Regions from separate parts of the Aeromonas sp. MdU4 genome, predicted to be linked through region 1. Evidence: predicted binding sites of a transcription regulator. Region 1 holds the regulator's gene; the other holds the start of a gene.
The links. The regulator LexA, encoded in region 1, represses DNA repair genes until DNA is damaged. The targets are predictions, from matches to a motif close to ANCTGTNTNNNNANACAGNT.
Positions count from the first base shown of each region.

Region 2: a site for LexA is predicted at 2,251-2,270, ahead of dinB (DNA polymerase IV). Genes of this name have one in related genera too.

Region 1 covers NZ_JBHFMW010000015.1:33,875-41,456, forward strand. The annotation lists gene ACE1BR_RS08360 (flagellar basal body-associated FliL family protein) at 1-136, opposite strand, end outside; gene ACE1BR_RS08365 (chorismate--pyruvate lyase family protein) at 282-818, shown strand; gene ubiA (4-hydroxybenzoate octaprenyltransferase) at 815-1,684, shown strand; gene plsB (glycerol-3-phosphate 1-O-acyltransferase PlsB) at 1,754-4,177, opposite strand; gene lexA (transcriptional repressor LexA) at 4,382-5,005, shown strand; gene ACE1BR_RS08385 (hypothetical protein) at 5,498-5,713, shown strand; gene ACE1BR_RS08390 (SCO family protein) at 5,924-6,550, shown strand; gene ACE1BR_RS08395 (MATE family efflux transporter) at 6,553-7,582, shown strand, end outside.
Region 2 covers NZ_JBHFMW010000020.1:153,383-160,964, forward strand. The annotation lists gene ACE1BR_RS10735 (methyl-accepting chemotaxis protein) at 1-1,122, opposite strand, end outside; gene dinB (DNA polymerase IV) at 1,193-2,248, opposite strand; gene ACE1BR_RS10745 (hypothetical protein) at 2,382-2,588, shown strand; gene ACE1BR_RS10750 (DJ-1 family glyoxalase III) at 2,703-3,263, opposite strand; gene ACE1BR_RS10755 (ketopantoate reductase family protein) at 3,293-4,234, opposite strand; gene ACE1BR_RS10760 (YajQ family cyclic di-GMP-binding protein) at 4,434-4,916, shown strand; gene ACE1BR_RS10765 (outer membrane protein OmpK) at 5,029-5,871, opposite strand; gene ACE1BR_RS10770 (MFS transporter) at 6,028-7,407, opposite strand.

The sequences.
Region 1 (7,582 bases):
GCAGGTGATAGTAGAAACCGGGTTTGGGGGCCGCAGCGGCTTCTCCTTCCGCAGCTGGCTCCTCTCCTTCGGAGGCATAGACCTGAAGTGCACCACAGCTCAGTAACAACACCAGCAGAATTTTGAAGATCTTCATATGGATGGCTCATCAGCAAGAGATAACCCATTTTTGATGTTGCCATCGGGGCCGTCAAGCACGGATGTTCTTACATTTTGCTATTGATTTACGGATAATAAACCGGATTTTAACCTGAACACGGAAATCTCTGGATGGTGAAGCTGTGAAGTCCGAGTTGACTGTTCCCCTCACGCCGTTAAGCGGCTGGTTGGCCCCCGAATGTTGCGAGTTGCCCGCCAGCTTGCGTCCCTGGTTGCTGGAGCCCGGCTCCATGACCCGACGGTTGCGCCAGCACAATCGCCACTTCTCGGTGGAGTGGCTTGGCAATCATCAGGTCTCTTTGACTGCCGATGAGCAGTGGCTAGTAGATTCAACCTCTTCCACCGGGATTTGCCGGGAAGTGATCTTGCATGGCGATGGGGGGGCTGCGGTGTTGGGCTGGACCCTGTTTGCTGAAGCAGCGTTGCAAGGAAGCGGCATTGCCGAGTTGGGCGAGCAACCGCTGGGTGAGCGGGTATTTGGTCATGAGCCCGCCCGCCGCGATCATCTGCAACTGGCCCGTTTTGAGATTGCCGCCAATTCCCACTGCCCCGCAGCCACTGTCTGGGGGCGTCGCTCCCGGCTGTTTCTGGGACAGTGGCCTCTGTTGGTCCACGAGCTGTTTCTGCCTTCTCTCGTTTGTAACAAGGAGCTGGAGTGAATCTGTTAACCAAGGAGCGGGGACTGGCCTATATGCAGTTGGCCCGTATCGACAAGCCAATCGGTTCCCTGCTGTTGTTGTGGCCGACGCTTTGGGCGCTCTGGCTGGCTGCAGGCGGCCTGCCCAATCTCTGGATCCTGCTGGTGTTTGTGTTGGGAGTATTTCTGATGCGTTCGGCCGGGTGTGTCATCAACGACTATGCGGATCGCAATTTCGATGGCCATGTCAAACGCACCTCGGGGCGCCCCCTGCCGACTGGCAGGGTGGATCCCCGCGAGGCGCTGGCGCTCTTCTTCGTGCTGGCAATCATCTCGTTTGGTCTGGTGCTGACCCTCAATTCGCTCACCATTAGCCTGTCGTTTGTTGGCCTGCTGCTGGCGGTGAGTTACCCCTTCATGAAGCGCTTTATCTCCAACCCCCAGCTGGTGCTCGGGATGGCCTTCTCCTGGTCCATCCCCATGGCCTACGCAGCGCAGGCGGATGCCCTGCCGCTGGTGGCCTGGCTGCTCTTTTTCGCCAACCTGCTCTGGACAGTGGCCTACGACACCCAGTATGCCATGGTGGATCGGGACGATGACCTCAAGCTCGGTCTCAAATCCAGCGCCATCCTGTTTGGCCGCCATGACAAGCGGATCATCGGGGTGTTGCAGCTATCGGCACTCCTGTTGCTGGTGGTGGTAGGGCAGTTGATGGTGCTGGGAAGTTGGTATTACTGGGGTTTGCTGGGGGCGGCGGTGCTGTTTGTCTACCAACAGCGGCTCATTCGCGAGCGGCAGCGAGAGGCTTGCTTCCAGGCGTTTCTCAACAACAACTATGTGGGGGCGCTGGTGTTTGCCGGTCTGGTACTCGACTACCTGCTGGCGTGACTTATCCCGCACAAATCCTGATAAAAAAGAAGGCCGCATCATGCGGCCTTCTTTGTTTCGGGTTGCTGATCAGAGCTGGTTGCCCGCCTGAATAGTACGGCGGATCTTGTTGCTCAGCAGCGGCACTATGTTTTCTGCCAGTGCCTGGAAGCGGCCGAGATCCGGCTTGCAGTCGGAGGAGAAGTAGCCCTCTTTGCGCAGCGTGTGGATCAGGGTACTGAACAGTTTCTGGTCGAAGAACTCGGGGGCATTGATGCCATGCAGGGTGCCGAGGCGCTCTGCCATCATCAGGCCGTCCGCTTCCAGCTGCTCCGCTTCGATATGGGGCTGGTCCAGCACCCGGGTCAGCACGATAGCGTAGCGTTGCAGAGTCTCCTGAATGCTCTCCGCCAGCAGCAGCAGGCGCATCTGGTTGGCCGGGTTGACCCAGTAGCCACCATCACGGGTCTCGATCAACTGCTGGGTTTGCAGAGCATCGAGCAGGCTGTCGACCAACTCCGGCAGCTCCTCCTCTTCATAACGGAGGAACAGCTCGGTTTTGAGCAGCGGATAGATGTCGATGCAGCGGGCCATGATTTCGCTGCGAGAGATCCCCTCGCACCGCTCGATCAGGGCGGCGACCAGAGAGGGCATGGCGAACAGGTGGAGGATGTTGTTGCGGTAGTAGGTCAGCAGGATCGCCTGATAGCGATCCAGACTGATGATCTGGCCCAGCTTGTCCTCGCTCACCTCGAACTTGTTGAGCTCCATCGCCTGATCCAGCAGGGTCTTGGCGTCCTCATCCGGGATGGTGCTCTGCGGGCTGTAAGGCACCGCCTTGAGCAGATCCAGATAGGTGTTGAGTTGGGCCTGCAACTCGTCGCGGGTCAGGGCGTGACGCTCGGCGGCCAGCAGTGCCAGCGCGCTCAGGGTCAGGCCGTTGACGGCGGCGGCCCCGTTGATCCGGGTCATCAGTAGTTCGGCCAGATCGTTGACGGTCCCCGCCATCCACTCTGGACGCTCCTCTTCCCCGATGTGTTTTTTCCAGTCGGGGACATGCTCGCTCAGGTAGCTGTTGAGGGTCAGCGGCTCGCCGAAGTTGACGAAGCCACGGCCGTAGTTGCGCAGCTTGCGCAGGATGCCGAGCACCTGCAGGAAGCTCTCTTTCTCCTTGCGGCTGCCCTTGAGCTCGTTGTGGTAGGTGTTTACCTCCATCACGTGTTCGTAGCCCAGATAGACCGGCACCAGAGTCACCGGACGATCCAGACCGCGCATCATCGCCTGCAGGGTCATCGCCAGCATGCCGGTCTTGGGCGGCAGCAGACGGCCGGTACGGGAGCGGCCACCCTCGGTGAAGAACTCTACCGAGTAACCCTTGGCAAACAGCAGGTTGAGATATTCGCGAAATACCGTGCTGTAGAGCGGATTGCCCTTGAAGGTGCGGCGAATGAAGAAGGCGCCGCCGTGGCGAAAGATGGGCCCCGCTGGCCAGAAGTTGAGGTTGATGCCCGCCGCAATGTGGGGCGGCACCATCCCCTGATGGTAGATGACGTAGGAGAGCAGAAGGTAGTCCATGTGACTGCGATGGCAGGGTACATAGACGATCTCGTGCCCCTCTTGTGCCAGCTGGCGTACCTTCTCGGCACCGTTGACGGAGAGCCCGCGGTAGAGCTTGTTCCACAGCCAGCCGAGGAAACTTTCGCCGAGGCGGATCAGCCGGTAGGAGAAGTCGGAGGCGATCTCGTCCATGTAGCCGTGAGCCCGCTTCTGGGCTTTTTCCTGGCTGATCCCTTCGCGCTCAGCTTCTTCGCTGATCGCCTGCTGGATCACCTCGGAATCAAGCAGTTGCTTGAACAGCAGGTTGCGGTTCGGCAGTTTCGGGCCGGTGGCGGCCAACTGCTGGCGGCTGAAGTGGGTGCGAGCCACTCGTGCCAGCTTGTGGGCGATGGCCTCGTCGGTGCCGTGCTTGTCGGCCATGTAGCGCAGGGAGAGCGGTGGCGAGAAGCGCACCAGATTCTCGCGCCCCTTGAGGATCACGATAAGCGCCTTTTTGAGGCGGTTCGGCGCCAGACTGCTGATGATGTTGAGGCCGGAGGCCTCTTCCCCCTCCCGCCCCGGGGCGCGGCCCCAGAACAGGGTGACGGGTACCACCTGGATATCCAGTTCGGGATCCTGCTTATGCAGGTCCAGCAGCTGGTGGAACTCCTGCAGGAAGGGGAGCGGCTTGCTGCGCTTGCCAAACAGGGGAGGCGGACGATCCAGACAGACATAGCGCGGCAGCAGCTGGCCGTTAAGCTCCAGCGGCGTGAAGGGGCCGGGCAGATCGAGATCCTCGCAGCACTGCTGCAAGGTCATCAGGTCGGTGATCGAACTGGTTTTCAGGGCGTAGACGATGGGTCTGGCCGGATCCAGATTGAGTTCTGTGATGGGATTTTCCGGCAGGCTCTTGTGATTGACCAAGCCGCTGACCGGCCATTGCAAGATGGCTCTGGAAATCTTCTGTCCTAGGGACATGTGCGTCTGCTCTCCAAAAAAATGCGGCGTGAGCATAACAAATCGGCAGCCCGTTGTCGCCGAGAGGTACGATGAGTTGGCTGCGCAGGATCAAAACAGCAGTAAATGAGGGGTTGGTCGTGACAAATGTCAGCTGCGCCTTGCCTTGGCCACCGCACTGTATATACTGCCAGTGTGCTGTATAAAAAGACAGGTGCCAATTCTATGAAACCCCTTACCCCCCGCCAGGCCGAAGTGCTGGAGCTGATCAAGGTGAACATGAGCGAGACCGGCATGCCGCCGACTCGTGCCGAGATTGCCCAGAAGCTTGGTTTCAAGTCGGCCAATGCGGCCGAAGAACATTTGAAGGCCCTGGCCAAAAAAGGGGTCATCGAGATCATGCCGGGCACGTCCCGCGGTATTCGCCTGCTGCTTGAAGAGGAAGAGGTGCTGGAAGAGAGCGGCCTGCCGCTGATCGGCAAGGTAGCCGCCGGTGAACCGATCCTGGCGCAGGAGCATATCGAGAGCCACTACCAGGTGGATCCCGCCCTGTTCCATCCGCGGGCAGATTTTCTGCTGCGGGTGCAGGGGATGAGCATGAAGAACATCGGCATTCTGGATGGCGATCTGCTGGCAGTGCACAAGACCCAGGAGGTGCGCAACGGTCAGGTGGTGGTTGCTCGTCTCGATGAGGATGTCACCGTCAAGCGCTTCCAGCGCAAGGGTAGCCAGGTGTGGCTGCTGCCGGAGAACGAAGAGCTCTCTCCCATCGAGGTGGACCTTTCCAGCCAGCAGCTCACCATCGAGGGACTGGCTGTCGGGGTGATCCGTAACGCCGACTGGATGTAGTCCTTACTTCCAACTGCTTTTGCCACACGGCCTCCTTCGGGAGGCCGTGCTGTTTTTGGTGATCTTTTCTAACCAGATCAAGCGGATTTCTGCTGCGGGTATGTTTGTCATGTACGACCTGCTAGCAATCATTCATTTCAGATATATGCTCTGATCAGAGCCCCATCTTGCAGCCTCATCGCTGGGATGGCGACGGGTTCTTCGCTGATGAGTAACCAATGAGTGGTTCGCGAGGAGCCGGACATTACGAAAATGAAGCAAAACACCTTCACGGGATATGAAGGGAGAGTGGGTAGAGCCCGAGCCTTGCGGTTCGGCACCACTTTTGGCGTTGCAGGTAGTCGTGACGGGTCTGACCAGAGTGCAGGCCGACGAAGCAACATGACCTGTCGGTCAAGGAGGACTGGTATGGCATCAAGATCGCCATGGGATTCACAAGTGGCAGCTGCGCCCTCGGAATCGTCAATCACCCATTTTATCAAGGGGAGCCGGATGACCTGGTTTTATGGTCTCTGGTTGCACCACAAGGGGTCGCACTGGACGCTCTGGCTGGGATGCCCGAAAGAGAAGGTGGTGCGTCTGGTACTGTTGTTCCGGCGAGGCCATGGCGAGCGTCAAGGGGAAGAAGGCTGGCTGGCACCCGTTATTCCGATCGGAGTCCGCGCCATCGGCAAGATGTTGCAGCAGGGGCGCAACGCCCGTACCTGAGAGGACGCGAGACAAACCGGCGTGTTCATAACCGGCTCCCGATGGGCCGGTTTTTTTATGGTCGACACTGGCGATAAATCGCACCAAATGGTCGACTATTGACAGGGTTCGTTACAAGGTCGCCCCATCTTGGTGGTTCACTGGGGTACAATATCTCCTCTTGTCCGGTTACGGCTGGCCATCTGCCTCGAATTGAAAAGGTCTCTTGTGATGATGAAGCTCCGCTATCCCCTGCTTTTTCTACTGCTGATAGGCAGTCTGATCCTCGCGTTCTACGCCACACAACCGAAGCAGCCAGAGCAGGCCGACTACTATCCTGCCGGGCGGGATATCAACGATTTCTCCTTTACCGATGCGGATAGCAAGCCGTTCACCCCGGCCAACCTGAAGGGGCACTGGACCTTTCTGTTTGTCGGCTACACCTTTTGTCCCGATATCTGCCCCACCACGCTGGCAGATATACGCTCCGTCTACGATCAGCTGAAGAAGAGAGCGCCCAACAGCCAGGTGGTGTTTATCTCGGCGGATCCCCAGCGCGATGATCCGGCCCGTCTCAAGACCTATACCGCTTTCTTCAATCCCGAGTTCAAAGCCGCGACCGCACCCCACGACAAGTTGTTCCCGTTTGTGCGCAATTTGGGGCTGGTTTACTCCATCGCCAATCAGGGGGAGAAGGACTATCTGATCGATCACTCCGCTTCCATTGTGCTTATCAATCCCCAGGGCAAGTTGCAGGGGGTGTTTCGTCCGCAGGTGGTGCCTGGCCGGGTACCGCGAGTGCAGATGGCCACCATGCTGTCTGACTTCTCCCGCATGATGAAGCTGGCTGGCTACTGAACATGACTCCGTCGTGTGCTCACTGGTGGCGAGATCCCTCTCGCCATCGCGCTGTTTTTGCCCTCGCTCTACCCATGGTTTTTTCCAATATCACCACCCCCTTGCTGGGGCTGGTGGACACCTGGGTGATCGGTCATCTCGGTCAGGCCTGGTTTCTGGGAGGCGTTTCGGTCGGGGCAACATTGATCAACCTCATCTTCTGGTTGCTCGGCTTTCTGCGGATGTCGACTACCGGGCTGACGGCGCAGGCTCATGGTGCTGCCGATGGCCGCGCCCAACTTGACACCCTGTTGCGGGCGTTGGGGCTGGCCATTGCCCTCGGATTAGCCCTGCTGCTGTTGCTGTTTCCCCTGTTGCCAAGGCTAATCGCCCTGAGTGGCGGTTCGCCCGAGGTGCAGCTCTATGCTGGTCAATACGTAGCGGTGCGGATCTGGAGTGCCCCGGCGGCGCTCTGCAATCTGGTGATCATGGGCTGGCTGTTGGGCATGCAGGATGCCCGCAGCCCCATGGTGATGCTGATTCTTACCAATCTGGTCAACATGGCGCTCGATGCCCTGTTTGTGCTGGGGCTTGGCTGGCAGGTGCGGGGTGTGGCAGCGGCGTCGGTCATGGCGGACTACTGCGCGCTGGCGGCCGGGATCTGGCTGGTACGCCGTCAGCTGCGGCAACTGGCGCCAACGGTGTGGCACAATGGCTGGCAGCGTTGGCGGCAACTTGCCCCTATGGTGCGACTGCTCGGCCTCAACCGCGATATCTTCCTGCGCTCCCTCTGTTTACAGCTCTGCTTTGCATTTATGACTCTGCAAGGGGCACGGCTGGGAGATGTGGCGGTGGCCGCCAATGCGGTGCTGCTCAACTTTCTGATGCTCATCTCCTACGGACTCGATGGTTTTGCCTATGCGGTGGAGGCCATGGTGGGGCGGGCCATCGGTCAGCGGGATCGGCAGAAACTGCGGGAAGCCATCGTGCTCAATCTGGGCTGGGCCGCGCTGATTGCGACCACATTTACCTTGGGGTTTGCCCTGCTGGGCA
Region 2 (7,582 bases), on a different contig from region 1:
CAATGCGACCAATGAAATCAGTAAACCAATCATCAGTTGCGTGGCAACACTGCGGCTGGCTTCAGCAGCCAGATCATCTTGCAACTGCTGGGCAGAAGCCAGTACCACAGCTCGTGGCAATTCAATGTAGATACCCCATTTGCGATCCGTACCACGCATGGATACCGGCACAAAGGTCTGTAACAGGGCGCCATCACGGCTCCAGCGAGTCAGCTCCTGGCCCTGACTGAGCCACCCTTTCAGCTCGGTTGCCAGGCCCTGATACTGCTGAGGCAACCCAAGCCCCAGCGTCACGTCAAATTCGTCAGCCCCCGCCACCCGGCCCTCATTGCTGACCAGCAATATCTTGCCTTTACCGGCATACAGTTCCTTATCCATGGCAGAGACCAGATTTTGCAACGTGGTCAGGGAGATATCGACCCCGACCATCCCCAGCACCGAGTTCTGCTCCAGCAAGGGTACGGAGACCGAGGTGATCAAGACTTTCTTGTCCCCTACGTCATCCATATAAGGCTCTAGTAAACAGAGCGCCCGGGTGCGGATGCTGCAACGATACCACTCGTTTTCAACACCTCCGGCTGCGGTCGGACTCTCATCAGCCAGCACATCTTCATTCTGCACTTCCGGCACTATCTTGCCGTTGTCATAAGCCCAGTAACTGGAGAAACGCCCCTTGTCGTTGGCTCCGAGATCGGTAGAACCCTGATAATTGCTATCTTCTCCATCCAGCTGATCCGGCTCAAACACGGCGTAAACACCGAGCAAATTGGTAGAAGACGCCGCCGCGTCGTGTAACTGTTGATTGATGGCGCTACGCAACGCCTCCGAATGGACAAAGTTGTCGGCCGCATTCTTGCGCTGGAACAGCACATCCTCGGCCAGCAAGGTCGCGCGGAAATAGGCTTCATCAAGATAACTGGTCACCTTGGCGGCCTGTTCTGCCCCCATCGCCTTCATCCAGTTCTCGGCAGACTGCTGGGCCTCTTGCATGGTGGCGTGCCGCACCTGTTCCTGCATCTTGCTGGCATTGTAAATAGAAGAGGCAACCAGCGCCGCCGCGGTGATCAACAGACAACAACCAGCAATCAGAGTGATCCGCCCCTGGACAGAAAGTGCGCTCATGCCAATATTCCTATGTCATACAGATAGCTATGGATTGATTATCGACTTTATAAACAAAAACTTAACCGCCTCACAGCAAATCGAGCGAAAGTTGGTTAACTTCTCCCTCTTTCGGCAGCCCGACCACCAGCCCCAGCAGGCGAACCGAGCGTCCCTTCGAACGCTGTAAACCCTCCTGAAGCATAGGAATGAACAATCCGGCTTGATAACCTCCCTGGCTACGATAGACGGTGGTCTGATGGAAGTCGGTAAACTTGAGTTTAATCCCTTGCCCCATCACTTGCTCGGCAGGACAGGCTAGCTGAAAGCGCCGCTCCAATTCCGGCAACAGCTGATACAATACCGTCAGGCAAGCATCCTCATCACACAGATCGCTTGCCAACGTGGTCTCCACCCCGATGGTTTTGCGGATCCGGTGTGCCTGTACCGGCTGCTCATCCCGCCCCCAGATCCGGCTGGTCAGCATCTCGCCCAACTTGCCAAAGCGGCTTTGCAGCTCATCGGCCGACAACCCTCGCGCATCCTCACAGGTGTAAAGACCCTGAGCCTCCAACCGCTCAGCGGTCTTGCGCCCGACTCCGGGTAGTTTCCCCAGAGGCAACTGGCAGACAAATTCGGCCACCTCATCGGGGCGAATGACAAACAATCCATCCGGCTTGCGTTGCTCCGAAGCAAGCTTGGCCAAAAACTTGTTTGGCGCCACCCCGGCCGAAGCGGTCAATCCCAACTCGGTAACAATGGCCTGCCGGATCTCTTTTGCCATCAGGGTAGCACTGCCACCGCAACAGCGGCTGTGGGTCACGTCGAGATAAGCCTCGTCCAGCGACAGGGGTTCAACCAGATCGGTGTAACGAAGAAAAATGGCCCTGAGCTGACGCGAGATATCTTGATAGAGCGACATTCGCCCCGGTAGCAATACCAATGGCGGACAGAGCTTTTTCGCCAATCCGGTGGGCATGGCCGAACGAACCCCGAACCGGCGTGCCACATAGTTGCAGGTCGAGATGACGCCGCGCCATTCGGAGGCCCCACCGATGGCCAGCGGCACCTCCCGCAGTGCTGGGTTATCCCGCATCTCCACGGCGGCAAAAAAACAGTCCATGTCGATATGGATGACCTTGCGCATACCACTGTATAAATAAACAGACATGACATCATCTTACCCCAAGGATGGAAACAGCTCTATCCCTCCTCATGGCGGCTAAAATAATAGACTCCAAAGAGACCTCATATTTAGCCATAAACAAGGAGCATGCGGGATGAGATACCTCTGGCTGGGACTCTGTTTGCTACCGCTGACAAGCATCAGCAAGAACAACCCGACGGCAGAGTGCCGCTGGCTTTACGATCGGATAGAGATACTGGAACAAGCCATCAAGAAAGGGGACAAACTGGGTACAGAGCAAGAACTGGCACGCTGGCGTGAGGAGTTTCGCAAGAAGGAGTGCAAACAGTATGACTACTGAGTCAGATCATTCGGCATAACTGACAACCGCAGATAAAAAAACAGGCCCCGGTCGACATGACCGGGGCCTGTTGTTCAAGGCATAGCCAGCTCAAGCTGCTTTATGGCCGTGCGGTTATGGCAGAACCATAGGAACCGCTACGGCCGTAGCCTGCTCATCTCCGCGCAGTACCCGCACCAGTTCAAGCGCAAACTCGATGGCGCTACCCGGTCCCTGGCTGGTGATGAGACGATGGGCTTCATCCCTGACCACCCGCTCCTGTGACAGCAAAGATGCAGGCAGCTGGGTCTGAAAACCGGGGTGACAGGTGACGCTGGCCCCATCAAGCAAATCATGGTGCTGCAACACCACCACGGGCGCTGCGCAAATCGCGGCTCGCCAGCGGCCGAGGCGAGCCTGCTCTTTGAGCAGATCGATGGCCAGATGGGTATCGCGGATCACTTCGCTACCCGGCAAGCCCCCGGGCACCACGATGGCCTCAAAATCCCGGCGGGTTAGTTCATCGATATGGCAATCAGCCACCAGCTGAACCCCGCGCGACGCCTTCACCTGCCGCAATCCGGCAGGACAGCAAGAAGCCAGCACCACCTCAATCCTGGCGCGCACCAGGGTATCGACAATGGCCACCGTCTCTATCTCTTCCGACCCCGGGGCCACCAACACCAGTACACTCATCTTTGCCTCCTTGGCTACCTAGCGATTAATCAAGCTGCCTGGCTCTTCTCTTTAACCGCCTGATAGAGCCCCTGATTGACCGGCACAGCAATACCGTGCTCCGCCGCCTTGGCCAGCAGGAAGCCGGTGATGGCCTCAATCTCGGTCTCTCGTCCCTGCTCCATATCCTGATACATGGAGGAGTAATTATCAGCAGTCAGCTCCACCACGGTCATCACCCGACGTTGCAGCTCTTCCGCCGTGGTGGCAATGCCTTCGGCACACATCACATCCGCCACTTCCACACATATCTGTTGCAACGCATCAGCGAAACGGGGGCCTGCCAGCTCGCCATTCTTCAGCTTGTAGAGAGCGGTAAGCGGATTGATAGCGCAGTTGATGGCCAGCTTTTGCCACTGCCGCACCAGTATCTGCTCATCCCAGCCAGCCTGACCCAGCGCCAGCGCCAACTCATCGGCAAGTGCAACATGAGCGTTGGCGGCCTCATTGATCGGGCCAAGCCAGGTTTCACCCTTGCCGGTATGACGGAAGACAAAATGGCCGCACTTCATGGCGCCATGACTGGTGACCCCGCCAATCACCGGATTGTGCGGGAACATGGCGACGACCTGCTCGGCAATCCCCATGCCGTTATGCAACAGCACGATCGGCACACCGGCATCCAGCTTGCCCACCAGAGGCGTCAACGCATCAAGCACTTGATTGGCTTTGGTCATTACCAGCAATCGCTTGATTTTACCGGGATTGCTAACAAATCCCCGCTCGATATTGAGTAGCTGAACGTGCCCTTCCAGCGAGGTAAAGTCGATCCCCGGATGCAACGTTGACTGGTGATGCTCGCGCAGCAACGCGCGGGTTGATTGACCACTGATGGTCAACAAGGAGGCAAAAACGCCGCCGAGAGCACCGCAACCCAACAAGGACCACTGTGGAATAAGGGGTTGTCGGGAATTTTTTAATCCGCTTGGCATGGTGTGACTCTGTCAGGGTAAGGGTTGCAATCCTCTCAACCTGTTACCGGGGATAAGTGAAGATACTTTTGATGGACACTAACGGGTCCGCCCGTCATGTGCGCAGGGGATTCTAGCAGAGCAACCCCATCAAAATCAGCAAATTTGCCCGTTTTCTGGTAGATTGCCCCCCGATAACGCAACATGAGGAGCTTCGGCTATGCCGTCATTCGATATTGTCTCTGAAGTCAAAATGAACGAGGTGTTGAACGCTGTCGACAACGCCAATCGTGAACTGGCCACCCGTTTCGATTTTCGTGGGGTAGAAGCCAGCTTCGAGTTGAACAAGGAAGAGGTGAAACTGGAAGCCGATGCCGATTTCCAGCTCAAGCAGATGGTCGAAATCCTGCGCGGCGCCCTGCTCAAGCGCAACATCGAAAACAGCTCGATGGAAGTCGGCGACTCTGTTCACTCCGGCAAGCGCTTCCACCTGACCGTCAAGTTCAAGCAGGGGATCGAAAAAGAGATCGCCAAGAAACTGGTGAAGCTGATCAAGGACTCCAAAATCAAGGTTCAGGTTGCCATTCAGGGTGATGAAGTTCGTGTCACCGGCAAGAAACGCGACGATCTGCAAGAGACCATGGCGCTGGTCCGTGGTGCCGAATTGGGTCAACCGATGCAGTTCCAGAATTTCCGCGATTAAATGAACTTATATAATGGCGCTTGTCTGTCGACTCGGTCACATTATTTAACACGCCATATCAGAAATAAAAAAACCGGAGCAAAGGCTCCGGTTTTTTGTACCCCAAGTTTTATTAGAACTTGTAGGTTGCGTCGAAATAGTGACCCACACCAGATGTTTTCTGGTTGAGGCCTGGGCCATAAGAAGCACCATCTTTGAAGAAGGCCATGTTGTTATAAACCTTCAGGCCATAACCCAGGGCAAAGCGATCGTTGTGCCAGTAAATACCGTTGAACCACTGCAGTGATTCAGAGGTGCGAGTGGCATCAGTTTTTTCCAGCTCATCGGCGCCGAACATGTAATCCAGATAGCCCTGATAAGCGATGAAAGAGCCATTGGAGAAGTTGTATACCGGTTTGAACCAGGTGGTGCTAACCATGTAGCCATCCCATTTACCTTCGTTAGTAGCACCGTAGTTTTCGCGCACATAACGAGAGTAGAGATTCAGGCCCATCTTGCCCATGTAAGGCACTTCAACGTCAGAACCCAGACCAATATATGTTTCAAACAGGCCCTTATCGCCAACGTTTGTAACGCTAGCAACATAAACCTCTTTCACCGGGCCAAAAGAGAGGTCTTTACCGGTCAATGCATCAATGGACATGCGTGGTGCGAACTTCATGAAGAAGTTATCGCCACCATGGAAGTTATCTTTGCCTTCGTTGAATACATCCAGTACGTCGATGTAGCCGTAGAGATCGAAAATACCGGAGCGGCCACCAAATTCCATCTCAAAATAGTTGTTATCAGCGTTGTCGGAGAACGGCAGCTTGTTGTTCTCACCATGCATAATATTGAACTGGAACCACTTGAAGTCATTCTTGTGGATATCACCACTGTAATCAGCAGCAAAAGCCGGAGTGGCGGCAGCCGCCAGCAGACCGGCAGCGATCAGAGTCTTGGTAAATTTGGCCATTTTATTGGTCTCTTGTGCGTTAGTTGAGGTTTTCCGTAGCCTGCCCACAAGGAGCGAAAGGAATTCTAATCAAATAAAATATTAGGTGAAACAACTTATCTGGAACTTTATCCGGAATTGTGAATCTAATCACCCCTGGCTATGTGCCAGCCCTTGCTATTTATCTGCCACTGAGAGCAGCTTTTTTCCCTTTCTCGCCACCAGCACAATCAACAACAATACCGGCAATCCCAGGATGCTCGTCCCGATAAAGAAGGCGCTGTAGCCAATCTGCTCCACAATTTGCCCCGAAAAGCCGGCCAACAATTTGGGCAACAACAACATCACCGAGCTAAACAGCGCGTACTGAGTTGCCGAAAATGCAACATTGGTAAGACTTGAGAGGTAAGTCACAAAGGCCGCTGCCGCGATACCGGCACTGAGATTATCCAGCGAGATGATAAGGGTCAGTAACTCCAGGTTGTGGCCTACCTGATTAAGCAGGGCAAACAGCAGATTGGTACTGGCGGTGAGCAGAGCCCCGAGAAACAGGATCCGGAGTGTGCCAAAGCGCATCACCAGCACGCCCCCAAATGCAGCGCCAACCAACGTCATGATGACACCAAACACCTTGGTAATGGTGGCCACCTCGGTCTTGCTAAACTGCATATCCACATAGAAGCTGTTGGACATGACGCCCATCACCACATCGGCAACCCGATAGCAGGCGATCAACGCCAGGATCAGCAGCGCCGAACTGCCATAGCGACGAAAGAAGTCGGCAAACGGGCTCCAGATCGCCTCATAACCCCAGGCTCCAACACTCGCCAGCAGATTGGGCCACCCCTTCCCCAGCAACAGTGCCTTGCGTTCTGCCTGTTGCCGGCCCTGCCCTGCCAGGTCGATATCGGGTTCGTGGCAGAACAGGGTGGTGATCACCCCGAGTGACATCAGACCGGCCATCACCAGATAAGTGATCTGCCAGCCCCGGTAGTCGTAATGGCTGTTGCTGCCAAACCAGGCTGCCAGCGCCAGCGCACCGGCACCGGCGATGATCATGGCAAGTCGGTAGCCGGTCATGTAGGAGGCCGCCATCGCAGCCTGCAACCGCTCCGGTGCCGACTCGATGCGATAGGCGTCGATCACGATATCCTGAGTCGCCGAGGCGAACGCCACCAGCAAAGCGAATAGCGCCAACTGGGTCAAACCACTTTTGGGATCGCAAAATGCCATGCCGACCAGCGCCCCGGCGATCAGCAGTTGGGAGAAAAACATCCAGCTGCGGCGACGCCCCAGCAAAGTAGAGAGCAGTGGCAACGGCATGCGATCCACCAGTGGTGACCACAACCATTTAAAGCCATAGGCCAGCGCCACCCAGCTCATGTAGCCGATATCGGTCAGGCTGACATCCGCCTCTCGCAACCAGTAAGAGAGAGTGCCAAAGACCAGCAATAGCGGCAGACCCGATGAAAAGCCCATGGCAAAAAGGATCAGCACTCTGGGTTCGAGGTAAACGGCGAGGGACTCTCGCCAGCTCGGCTTGCGGATCATGTTCAACTACCTGACGAATCTTGGAAAAGTGCGTCATTTTGGCAGGTTGATGAACGATAGCCAAGGCAAGCTGGGAGATAGGATGAAATAAGCGCAGGTAGAGAAAAGGCCCATCCCGAACGGGATGAGCCTTGCATGCTAGCGTGACCGGACGTGGCCGATGGCCTGTGCCTGACGAGGA